DNA from 2 places in the Pseudoalteromonas sp. Of7M-16 genome. Region 1 is predicted to be linked to the other one. Evidence: predicted binding sites of a transcription regulator. Region 1 holds the regulator's gene; the other holds the start of a gene.

Region 1 (6,248 bases):
AATTTGACCTTTAATGCAGCTAAAAAATAAACTGTCGAATTGGCAGATAACAGCGTGGGTGATAGGTATTTGCCTGTCCACCCCGCTGGCGTTTCTCATTTTTGAATCATTACAAGGAGAGTCGGAAGTATTCTCACACCTGTGGAATACAGTTCTATGGGACTATATCAGCAATACAGTTTGGCTTATTGCCGGTGTGCTTCTACTCAGTGCGCTGATCGCGCTACCTCTTGGTTGGTTGACCGCCTATTGCCATTTTCCCGGCAAACGAATCTTTGAGTGGGCATTGATGCTGCCACTTGCGATGCCGACCTATATTATCGCTTATGTTTATACCGATATGCTCGATTATGCAGGCCCAGTGCAAATCTTTTTAAGAGATTGGTTTGGATGGTCAAGTCCTGACGACTATTGGTTTTTTGATATACGTACCTTGCCAGGTGCTATTGTCATGATAGCTCTCGTTCTTTACCCTTATTTATATTTGATTTTTAAAACAGCTTTGAGAGAGCAGTCTTTTAAGCTTGTGCAAGCGAGTCAATTAATGGGGTTATCCCCATTTCAGAGCTTTTTAAAAGTCAGTTTGCCTTTGTCTCGAGGAGCCATCGTTGCCGCACTTGCGTTGATCAGTATGGAGACCATGGCTGACTTCGCAACTGTACACTATTTTGCTGTAAGCACGTTAACAACAGCCGTATATGATACTTGGCTTGGCTATTATTCCCTTACCGCCGCTGCGAAAATATCAGGCATTATGTTGCTGTTTTTGTTCGTCGCCTTGACCTTAGAAAAAATGAGCCGCAAAAGTAATGTGGTGCATGAACGCCAAAGCAGCGTTAACGATACGAGTTTATACGAACTCAGTGGTAAAAGTGGGTGGCTAGCCACCACGTTTTGTAGCTTAGTTTTAATATTGGCGTTTTTTATTCCTGTAGGTGTACTGTTTTCTTATGCCATAGACTATTTCGATCAAGCTTGGAATGACGCGTTTTTTAATTATGCATGGCAAAGTCTAAAAATTAGTTTTTACGTCAGTATTATCGCTATCTTACTCAGTATTCTAGTGGTTTTTTATCAAAGAGTGGGCGACCAAAAGTCAAAAGGAGTACCTGGAAAAGTAGCAAGTATGGGCTATGCCTTACCTGGCACTGTTTTGGCAATTGCCGTATTACTTCCGCTAACTTTATTTGATGACTATCTAAATCAATGGTTTAGTGGCACAAGCTTTGAGCCGGGTCTACTACTGAGCGGTACTATTTTTGCTATGGTATTTGCTTATGTGGTGCGTTTTTATGCGATTGCACATGGTGCTGTAGAGGCTAGTTTTGTTCGGATTAGTCCAAGCATCGATATGGCCAGTGCATCGCTAGGTAAAAACAATTTACAAACACTTGGTCGCGTTCATATACCATTGCTTAAGCGAGGCATCCTCACTGCTGGGTTATTGGTCTTTATTGAGTGCATGAAAGAATTACCAGCGGCACTGTTACTCAGACCATTTAATTTTGAAACCTTAGCGACACATGTGTTTCAGTTTGTCAGCGATGAGCAATTGGAACTCGCTTCTATTTCGGCGTTGTTTATAGTGCTGGTTGGATTAATTCCCCTTTATTTAGTGAATCGCTCAATGGAGCAACAAACATAATGCACAGTCTTTCAATTGAATCATTGCAATATAGCTATGACGGACACGCCGTTATAGACAACCTTGATCTGCAAGTAAAAGAGAATGAAATTGTCTGTTTACTGGGTGCCAGTGGCTGCGGTAAAACCACCACTTTGAAGGCAATCGCTGGTTTGATCAGGCCGCAAAATGGTGTGATACGTATTGGCCAAAAACAGGTGAATGGGGATAGGGAATTTGTCGCACCGCAGCATCGTAATGTGGGCATGATGTTTCAGGATTATGCGCTGTTTCCACACTTGACGGTTGCGCAAAACGTTGCGTTTGGTTTGCGTAAACTAAGCCGAGTCGAAAAACAATCTCGTGTAGATGAAATGCTTGAGCTTGTGCACTTGGGGGCGTATGCAAAGCGCTTTCCTCACGAACTCTCTGGTGGCCAACAGCAACGTGTCGCAATAGCCAGAGCGTTGGCTTATAGGCCTAGCCTTTTACTGTTAGATGAGCCTTTTTCTAACATAGATGCGCAAGTAAGATTTCAGTTGATCAGTGATATACGCAGTATTATTAAAGATCAAAAAGTATCGGCGATTTTTGTCAGTCACTCTAAAGATGAGGCTTTTGCTTTTTCGGACCGTCTCGCGATTATGCATCAGGGTAAAATTGCGCAGCTAGGTTGTCCAACCGAGCTATTTCAACAACCGAAGAATCAGATTGTGGCAGAGTTTTTAGGGCGAGGAATATACCTGGACGCGACACATTCTGGAAATGGCTCTTTCCAAACTCAATTTGGACTGGTTGACTCTTTAACACAACAACAAAATGCTCAAAATAAAGGGAAAATCTTTGTTAGGCCGAGCCATATTGAATTATACAATACCGACAGTGGTGAGATAAAAGTAAATCAAGAAAGGTTTGTAGGCACAGAATATTTATACGCCATCGAGCTTCAAGGACAGCAATTGGAAATTGCTAAGCCAGCTGACAACCCTTTAGATTTGTCTAAACCTATCTCTTTAAAAATTAAGCCTCATGCGGTAAATTTCTTTTCTTAGAACGAATAACGATAGGGAAAAGGTATGGCCCAGCCGCAATCGGGGATCTGTGCAGAGGCAAACTTGCATGGCTTACATTTATTCTTCAATGTACTTGAAGGGCAAGATGAAGCTGTACGAGAGGCGCTTGCGCAGGCAGGGCGACTCCAAGATGAGTTGAGCGACAGGTTTTCAGAGTCTATGCTGAGTAGCTTTGTTGCTATTGGCGCCCAGTACTGGCCGCATATATACCCTGAGTTTATTCCGCCTGAATTAAAGAGTTTTCCGCATATTAAATCTGCAGATCATCTCATTCATAGCCAGCCATTTGATCTACTTTACGTGATCCGTTCTGATAGAGAAGATGTAAATCATTTATTTGCTCAAAGTGTGTTACACATGCTTTCAGGCAGTGTAGAGCTTGTTGCTCATGTCCGAGGGTTTCGCTTTTTAGATGGCCGCAACTTCAATGGTTTTATTTACGCCAGTGAGTCGCCTCATGGTCGCTTTAAACGCAAAGTGGCTTTAGTTGATAACCCTAATGGCATGGATCATCAAGGCAGCTATATCCATATTCAAAGAGTTAAGTTCGATTTGGCGCGGTGGCAGCAACTCGCGATTGCTGAGCAAGAGGCATTGATGGGGCGTACGCGCTTAGACAATAATTTAATTGAGCCCCGAGTTGCATTTAGTCACGCAAGTCGCGCTGAGCTTAAGGATGCACAAGGTCTGGTATTATTGCTTGATCAAAGTATGCCATTTGGTGATGTGTTTGAGCAGGGCAGTATCAACCTAAGTTGTGCAGCCCATGGTAACGCATTTGAAACCGTATTGATGAGTCGATTTGGCTTATTGTCGGGGCATGATTGCTACGATCCACTTTTGGATTACTCTGAAGCGGATATGGGGGCCTCTTTTTTTGCACCATCTTTGCAGTTTTTATCTGAGATGGCGCAAATCATGAGTGATGACTAGGCCTTACACATTATCAAATAAGGTTTTTACTTTTTCTAATGTTGCATCTATCTCAGAGACTTTTGCTGGTGCAATGAAAATTGTGTCATCGCCAGCTATTGTGCCAAGTACACCGTCTGCACTGCCCAAAGAGTCTAGCAAGCGAGCGATTAGCTGAGCGGCTCCAGGACTGGTTCTGATTATGATCATCATTTCATTGTGCATGATGTCAATGACTAGCTGTCGCAGGGGGCTCTTCGCTGTAGGTACGCCCATTTCTGCAGGAAGGCAATAAACCATTTCTTGTTTGGCATTTCTTGTTCGGACTGCACCAAATTTACTCAGCATTCTAGACACTTTACTTTGGCTGATATTGTCAAAGCCTTGATCTTTTAGCGCATCAACGATTTCGCCTTGAGAACCGAAGTTTTCCTCTCTTAAAAGTGCTTTAAAGGCTTTCACTAAGGCTTCTTGTTTGTCTTGCGCTTGCATATACATCTCTTCTTTCAATTTTGGTTGCCCGATTTTACACAAATCATCTCAGTTACCCAAATTTTCACGCTGGAGTTATTTTCATGGAGTATCGTAAAGACAAATTGCAACAAGTTGTGTCTTGTTTACAACTATAGTCGAAAAAATCTCGAAAATAATGCGGATTAATTTGTCTTTACCCGCGCTTTTCATTATCTTTACTGCACACTAAATTCTTACCTTCAATATATGGAGAATTATAATGAAAGTTGCTGTATTAGGTGCCGCTGGTGGTATCGGTCAAGCGTTGTCACTTCTGCTTAAAAACGGTTTACCTGCGGGCTCTGAGCTAGCACTATATGATGTTGCACCGGTTGTTCCTGGTGTTGCCGTTGATCTTTCTCACATCCCAACAGCTGTTAATGTAGCTGGCTACGGAAAAGACGATTTAGACCCAGCACTAGCTGGTGCTGATATTGTATTGATCCCTGCTGGTATGCCACGTAAGCCTGGCATGGACCGTGCGGATCTGTTCAATGTAAACGCGAGTATCGTTAGAACTCTAGCTGAAGGTATCGTAAAGAACTGTCCTAAAGCGTTCGTTGGCATCATCACAAACCCTGTAAATGGCACTGTGCCAATTGTACGTGAAGTATTCAAAAAAGCAGGCACTTATGATGCTGCACGCGTATTCGGTGTAACAACTCTTGATGTTATCCGTGCTGAAACTTTCATCGCTGAGCTAAAAGGCCTAGACGTTTCTGAAGTTAAAGTGCCGGTTATCGGTGGTCACTCAGGTACTACTATCCTACCTCTACTTTCTCAAGTAGAAGGTGTTGAGTTCACTGACGAAGAAGTTGCTTCTCTTACTACACGTATCCAAAATGCAGGTACTGAAGTTGTTGAAGCTAAAGCGGGTGGTGGTTCTGCAACGCTTTCTATGGGTGCAGCAGCAGCGCGTTTTTGTTTCTCACTTGTTAAAGGTCTACAAGGCGAAGAGAACGTATTTGAGTACGCTTATGTTGAAGGTAACACAGGCGACGCAGAATTCTTCGCACAGCCTATCCGCCTTGGTAAAAATGGTGTAGAAGAGCTACTACCTTACGGTGAGCTAAGTGCATTTGAGCAAAAAGCAAAAGACGATATGCTTGCTACGCTTGAAAAAGACATCAAAGAAGGTGTTGATTTCATGGCTTAATGCCAAGTTATCATGCTGAGTATAAAAGCTGCTTCTTAAGCAGCTTTTTTGTTTTTGGTGAGCCGGTGTGACACGGTCAAGTGCCTCTTTGGTCACCCATAAAAAAACCGACAACTTGCCGGCTTTTCTTTAAGTAAATATAGGTTTTTAATTAGTGAAGGATACGTGCTCTTATCGTACCCTCAACAGCACTAAGTTCTTTTAAAGCGACCTCAGAATGGTCACTATCCACATCAATAACAACATAACCTATACAGTCATCTGTTTGTAGGTACTGTGCAGCGATATTTATTCCGTGTTGCGCAAACGCTTGGTTGATCTGAGTCAGTACGCCTGGTCTGTTTTCATGAACATGTAATAAGCGGCTGCGATTTGACAGTTCAGGCAGAGATACTTCAGGAAAGTTCACTGCGGTTACTGTCGAACCATTGTCAGAATATTTGGCTAGCTTTCCAGCAACTTCAATACCAATATTCTCTTGGGCTTCTTGTGTTGAGCCTCCAACATGCGGCGTAAGGATAACATTGTCAAACTCTCTGAGAGGAGAGGTGAACTCTTCATCGTTTGATTTAGGCTCTACAGGGAACACATCGATGGCGGCGCCAGCGAGTTTTTCATGTTGTAGTGCCTCTGCCAACGCGTCAATATCTACGACGGTTCCGCGCGACGCGTTGATTAAAATAGCGCCTTGCTTCATCACTTCAATTTCAGCCATGCCAATAAGGTTTTTAGTCTGCGGAGTTTCTGGGACATGTAAACTGATCACGTCTGCACGTTGTAATAGCTGAGTTAAGTTCTGCACCTGTTGTGCGTTACCTAGCGTGAGCTTGTCCTCGATGTCATAAAACTCTACTTTCATGCCAATATTTTCGGCCATGATCCCCAACTGGGTGCCGATATGGCCGTACCCAATGATGCCTAAGGTTTTACCTCGTGCTTCAAATGATCCAATGGCAGATTTGAACCACTG
Region 2 (6,248 bases), on a different contig from region 1:
ATACCAAAATCCCCAGAGTCTCTACCGTTAAGAATTGATCTGCCGCCAGTTTTGAGCCTACCGCCAAACCAAGGAAAATCGTGGTTATATTGATGAGCTCATTCTGTGCGGTGTTGCTAAGTCTATCCACTACACCTGATTCACGCATTAAGTTGCCTAAACAGAACATGCCGACTAGTGGCGCTGCAGCAGGTAAAAACAATAGTGTTAATGCTAATACCATCAAAGGAAAAAGAATCTTCTCTCTTTTTGAAACTGCTCTCAATTGCGGCATCGCAATACTGCGCTCTTCATCAGAGGTAAGCCATCTCATAATCGGAGGCTGAATAATTGGCACCAAAGCCATATAAGAGTATGCAGCCACAGCTATCGCTCCTAGTAATTCTGGCGACAACTTGGAGGCTAAGAAGATAGCCGTTGGGCCATCGGCCCCACCGATAATCGCAATGGCTGAAGCGTCTTGTAAAGTGAACTCAAATCCAGGAATAAAGTTCAGCAAAATCGCGCCAAATAAGGTGGCAAAAATACCAAACTGCGCAGCTGCACCAAGCAACAACATACGAGGATTGGCGATCAGCGCACTAAAATCCGTAAGCGCTCCAACCCCCATAAAAATGAGCAGAGGAAAAATCCCACTGTCTATCCCAATATAGTACACATAGTAAAGTAACCCGCCTGGTTCAGATAAAGCTGCAACCGGGATATTCGTTAAAATAGCGCCAAACCCAATCGGCACAAGTAGCAGTGGTTCGAACTTCTTGGCAATAGCCAAATACAGCAAACCACAACCCACCGCTATCATAGACAGTGCGGGGAAAGACAAGTTAGCGACACCCGTTGCTTGCCATAAATTCAATAACCCTTCCATCTCACAAACTCCTATGCCATCTCAATAATGGCGTCGCCAGCAGAGACCGAGTCACCTTCTGAGACCAAAATGTCGGCAATTTTGCCATTAGATGTGGCACGAACTTCAGTTTCCATTTTCATCGCTTCCATGATCAGAACCACATCTCCTTGCACCACATCATCACCAGGCTTTGCGTGCACCTTAAAAATATTACCGGCCAGAGGGGCGTTTAGGGTTTCACCTGAACTTACAGATGCAGACTGTGGCATTAACTCGCTGTCTTTAACAGCAACTTCCTGAAGCTGTCCGCCAGCGGATACTTCCACATCATACACTTTGCCATCGACTCTGACGCTGTAACGCTCATTCTCTTGTTTTGAGCGAACAGGCGCAGCTTGTTTTACTACATTTTCCGTAGCGGTATTGACGACCAAGCTCGGATTTGGCTCAAATGCCTCTGGGTTATATCTATTTTTTAAGAATTTTAAGCCGATTTGAGGAAACAAAGCATAAGTCAATACATCATCAACCACAGACTCTGCAAGTTCGATCCCGTCTTCTTTAGCCTTCGATAACAAGTCAGCCTCTAAGCTGTCCATTTCTGGCTCGATTAGGTCTGCAGGCCTACACGTAATAGGCTCTTGGCCATCAAGCACACGAGCGCGTAATTCTTCGTCAACAGGAGCTGGCGTCTCACCATACTCTCCTTTTAATACTCCCGACGTTTCTTTGGTAATGGTTTTATAACGCTCACCGGTTAACACATTGAGCACAGCTTGCGTTCCAACTATTTGAGACGTCGGTGTAACCAAAGGAATAAACCCAAGATCTTTACGTACATGAGGTATCTCACTCAATACCTCATCCAATTTATCTCCGGCACCTTGCTCTTTGAGCTGGTTTTCCATATTGGTCAACATACCGCCGGGTACTTGTGCAGACAGAATACGGCCATCCACGCCTTTTAGGCTGCCTTCAAAGGCCGCATACTTTTTACGTACGTCTCTAAAATAAGAAGCTATCGATTCGAGTTGATCTAAATCCAATCCCGTGTCTCGTTTCGTGCCTTCCACAATTGAGACAAGTGTCTCCGTCGCACTGTGACCGTATGTCATACTCATTGATGAGATCGCGGTATCTAACATATCAATACCTGAATCAATGGCTTTTTGATACGTCGCGGTACTTAACCCGGTCGTCGCATGACACTGCATCGCAATTGGTACCGATACGGTACGTTTGAGCTCAGAAATTAAAGTTTCAGCATCGTATGGATTGAGTAACCCTGCCATGTCTTTAATACAAATTGAGTGACAGCCCATTTCTTCCAACTGCTTTGCCTGTTTCAGCCAACTCTCAAGGTTATGTACTGGGCTTACTGTATAAGAAATTGTACCCTGCGCATGCGCGCCGACTTTAATTGCCGCGCGAATGGCTGTTTCAAGGTTGCGAACGTCATTCATCGCGTCAAAAATTCTAAACACATCGACGCCATTTTGATGTGCTCGCGTAACAAACTTTTCAACTACGTCGTCTGCATAGTGACGGTACCCCAGCAGATTTTGACCACGTAATAACATCTGCTGTTGCGTGTTTGGCATCGCCTCTTTGAGCGCGCGGATCCGATACCAGGGATCTTCACCAAGATAACGAATACACGCATCAAAAGTCGCGCCCCCCCATGACTCCACTGACCAATAGCCAACCTTATCAAGCTCTTCTGCGATAGGTAACATATCTTCAAGGCGCATACGCGTCGCTAATAAAGATTGGTGAGCATCTCTGAGGACTAATTCTGTGAGTTTTAGTTTTGACATGAGATACCCCTTAGTTGTTTTGTCTAAATTGAGAAACTGCAGCGCTGATCGCCGCGATATGTGCCGCAGGCACGCCTGTTGATGTAGACTTTGTCGAAGGCTTCTTGACGTTAGGTTGCTCCAACTCTTGCCCTGTTGCAGCAAACTTTGATAAAGCCTTTACCGCAAAGATCAGAATAGATAAAAATAAAAACACACCAATCATGCCAGTTAACATAAGATTGGCAGCCTGCGCTAGCAATTCGCTGATTTCCATCTCCGCCCCCTTAGTTGTTATTTATTTGTTTACACCTACCCATTTAAGGAAATAGATAGGCAACTTTTGTAAATATTTATTCAACCATCATATCAAACAAACACTTCATGTAAAGCGCGTTGTAAATTGGTATTACCAATAATGTTTTTTGTATTCATTTCACACACTTATTGAACAATGATGGTAAACCAACCCCAACTTTGCCAAATAAATATGAAAAATACTCAAGATATATAGACTAAATAACGATAAGCTATTACTTAATTACGACACCACAGCTCCATTATTAACCGACAAATAATTGGTCTTACCTATATAGCAAGTTCAAATTTTGCAACAGGAGTAAATGCTCTTAAATTCAGTTTGAGTTACCATAAACAGTGACTTAAGTACGGATATAGGGGCAATTTAATGATGTTTTATTACAGCAGCACTTGCGTTGAATTTTGAGATTCAAACGCGGGACTGAACATCGTATAATTGAGGATTAGCCAACTTGAGGAATACTCGTGTTTCATAGTGAATTCACGCTAGATAAGCAATATTTTCAGGAATGCTTTGATGAATCTGTGTCATTTAGCCAACATCATAAGCCCAAATACGGCCTGATTGGTTTTTTACTGATATTAGGCTCTGTATCTCACTACCTACTTGAACAAGCCTATTTAGGAAACTTTTTGTTTGTACTTGCAGTAATAGAAGGTGTTTCATTCTATTATCGACGTCCTTGGTGGGTCGCTAGACAAATGTTGAGCAGAGCCAGTGGCTCAAAGGTTGTTTTAGAAATTAGCGAACAGGGGATCAACGCACATAACCCTTATCGAGCTTTTCAACTCCAATGGCAAGATATAGATAACGTCATAGAGACGGAAAAAGGCATTTTATTGGAGCATGGCAAGTATCGCCAATACATATCTAGACAGGCACTGGATAATGAAGCTTATGCATTTATTTTTCAGCAGACAAAAAAATAGCCACGTATAAGTGGCCATTTCTCGAACATTAGTAACATGTTATAACAGTTACATATTACCTGTCGGATTAGATTTTTCCGCTTGAATTCTCATGTAGATTTCTTCACGGTGTACCGAAACGTCTTTTGGTGCGTTTACGCCGATACGAACCTGATTTCCTTTTACACCAAGTACCGTTACTGTCACTTCATCACCAATCATCAGGGTTTCGCCTACACGGCGAGTTAGAATTAGCATTCTCTTGCTCCTGTTATTCCAAAATTTAAAAGATTCCGCGTCAAGTTCATTTTAATTAAAAGTTCATGTAAAAGTAAGCAAAATTATTGCTTAATCACGACTTTCTAAGCTAAATGCACTATGAAGTGCTCTTACAGCCAGCTCTAAATAGCGCTCTTCTACCAAAACTGAGATTTTTATCTCTGAGGTCGATACTAAAAGCGTATGAATATTTTCGTTAGCCAACGCATCAAAGAATATGCCTGCGATGCCAGAGTGAGACTTCATTCCTACACCCACAGCAGAGATTTTTGCAACTTCTGCATTGCCCTCGACACACGAAGCACCCAATGCGACTAAATTGCTATTTAATACATCTAACGCTTGTGCATACTCGTTGCTGTGTACAGTTAAAGCATAGTCTATTTTGCCAACTTGATGATTAATTTGACTTATCATGTCCACTTCAATATCAAACTCAGCCAAAAGACACAGAACTCTGGCTAAAGAGCTTGGGTTTTCAGGAACTTGACGAACAATCAACAAAGCTTCATCTTTTTGATATGCAATGCCTGATACAGTTCTACTTGTCACTTTTGGTTCCTCGTAGCTAATTAATGTGCCAGAATCAGGCTTAAAAGTTGATAAAACCCTCAACGGTAAGTTATACCTACCAGCGGCTTCGACAGATCTTATTTGCAACACCTTTGCGCCCAAGCTAGCTAACTCCAGCATTTCCTCAAAGGTAATTTGCTCCATGCGCTGTGCTCGAGGCTCAATTCTTGGATCCGTGGTATAAACACCATCAACATCGGTATAGATTTGACATTCATCTGCTGAAATTGCAGCGGCAATTTCAACTGCGGAAGTATCGGTGCCACCACGACCTAAAGTTGTTATATTGCCTTCAGTATCACGCCCTTGAAACCCTGCGACAATTGCAATACGGTTGTGCTCTAGCTCTTGCTGTAAGCGATCGACATCAATATCATGTATCCGCGCTTTACCAAAAACATTGTCTGTTTTAATGCCGATTTGATCTGCTAATAAGCTCACGGCGGAATGCCCTCGCTTGACGATTGCCATTGCCAGCAAAGCAATAGAAACCTGCTCCCCTGTCGTTAACAAGACGTCTAACTCTCGTGCACTCGGTCGATCATCAATCTGCTTTGCAAGAGACAATAATCGATTGGTCTCACCTGACATTGCCGACACCACAACAACGACTTGATGTCCCTGCTGTTTAGCTCTAATAATCAGTTCGGCAACGGCCTCAATTCGCTCAATAGAGCCAACTGAGGTGCCACCAAACTTCTTTACAATTAATGCCACAAGTTATTGAGTTTTCTCATTCAACCATACAGGAACACTGGCCAGTGCCGCTTCCAAGTTTTCAGGTTGAGAGCCACCAGCTTGTGCCATATCAGGGCGACCACCGCCCTTGCCACCTACTTGAGCAGCCATATGGTTAACCAGCTCTCCGGCTTTTACCTGACCGGTTAAGTCTTTAGTCACACCAGCAATTAAGCTGACTTTGTCGCCATTAGCAACACCTAAGGCAATAACCCCTGAGCCCATCTTATTCTTAAGATCATCAACCATGCCACGCAGTGCTTTTGACTCAGTGCCGGCTACGTTGGCAACAAGCAGCTTGATGCCATTTACATCTACTGCAGATTCGATTAGCGACGCACCAGCTGCACTTGCAAGCTTATCATTTAACTGACTTACTTGTTTTTCAAGGCCTTTAGCTTTTTCGATTAAGGCTGCTACTTTTTCAAGTGCACTTGTACTATCGCCTTTCACTAGTGCAGCAATATCTGCAAGCGCTTTCTCTTGCTCCGCAACATAATTCACAGCATCTTCGCCCGTGACGGCCTCGATTCGACGCACGCCAGCTGCAATACCACCTTCAGATACGATTTTTAAGAAGCCAATATCACCAGCGCGTTCTACGTGTGTACCACCACATAATTCGATTGAATAGTCGCCAATCGATACAACGCGCACTTCATCGTCATACTTTTCACCAAATAGGGCCATTGCACCTTTGGCTTTCGCATCATCGATATCCATTAACTCAGTATTCAACGCAAAGTTCGCACGAATTTCATCGTTTACTGCAGTTTCAATCT

The links. Region 1 encodes ArgR, which controls arginine synthesis, uptake and breakdown. Its sites were predicted from a motif close to ANTGAATANNTATTCANT; they were not measured.
Region 2: the regulator ArgR is predicted to act here: its motif matches at 2,991-3,008, upstream of MHN81_RS27430 (OadG family transporter subunit).

The regions. Positions count from the first base shown of each region.
Region 1 covers NZ_JAKRFY010000015.1:86,226-92,473, forward strand. Annotated here, with positions in the region: gene MHN81_RS16015 (Fe(3+) ABC transporter substrate-binding protein) at 1-14, shown strand, start outside; gene MHN81_RS16020 (iron ABC transporter permease) at 14-1,645, shown strand; gene MHN81_RS16025 (ABC transporter ATP-binding protein) at 1,645-2,676, shown strand; gene MHN81_RS16030 (Dyp-type peroxidase) at 2,701-3,630, shown strand; gene argR (transcriptional regulator ArgR) at 3,634-4,101, opposite strand; gene mdh (malate dehydrogenase) at 4,343-5,278, shown strand; gene serA (phosphoglycerate dehydrogenase) at 5,430-6,248, opposite strand, start outside.
Region 2 covers NZ_JAKRFY010000045.1:14,551-20,798, reverse strand. Annotated here, with positions in the region: gene MHN81_RS27440 (sodium ion-translocating decarboxylase subunit beta) at 1-868, opposite strand, end outside; gene oadA (sodium-extruding oxaloacetate decarboxylase subunit alpha) at 880-2,667, opposite strand; gene MHN81_RS27430 (OadG family transporter subunit) at 2,678-2,923, opposite strand; gene MHN81_RS27425 (YcxB family protein) at 3,433-3,897, shown strand; gene csrA (carbon storage regulator CsrA) at 3,946-4,134, opposite strand; gene MHN81_RS27415 (aspartate kinase) at 4,225-5,445, opposite strand; gene alaS (alanine--tRNA ligase) at 5,449-6,248, opposite strand, start outside.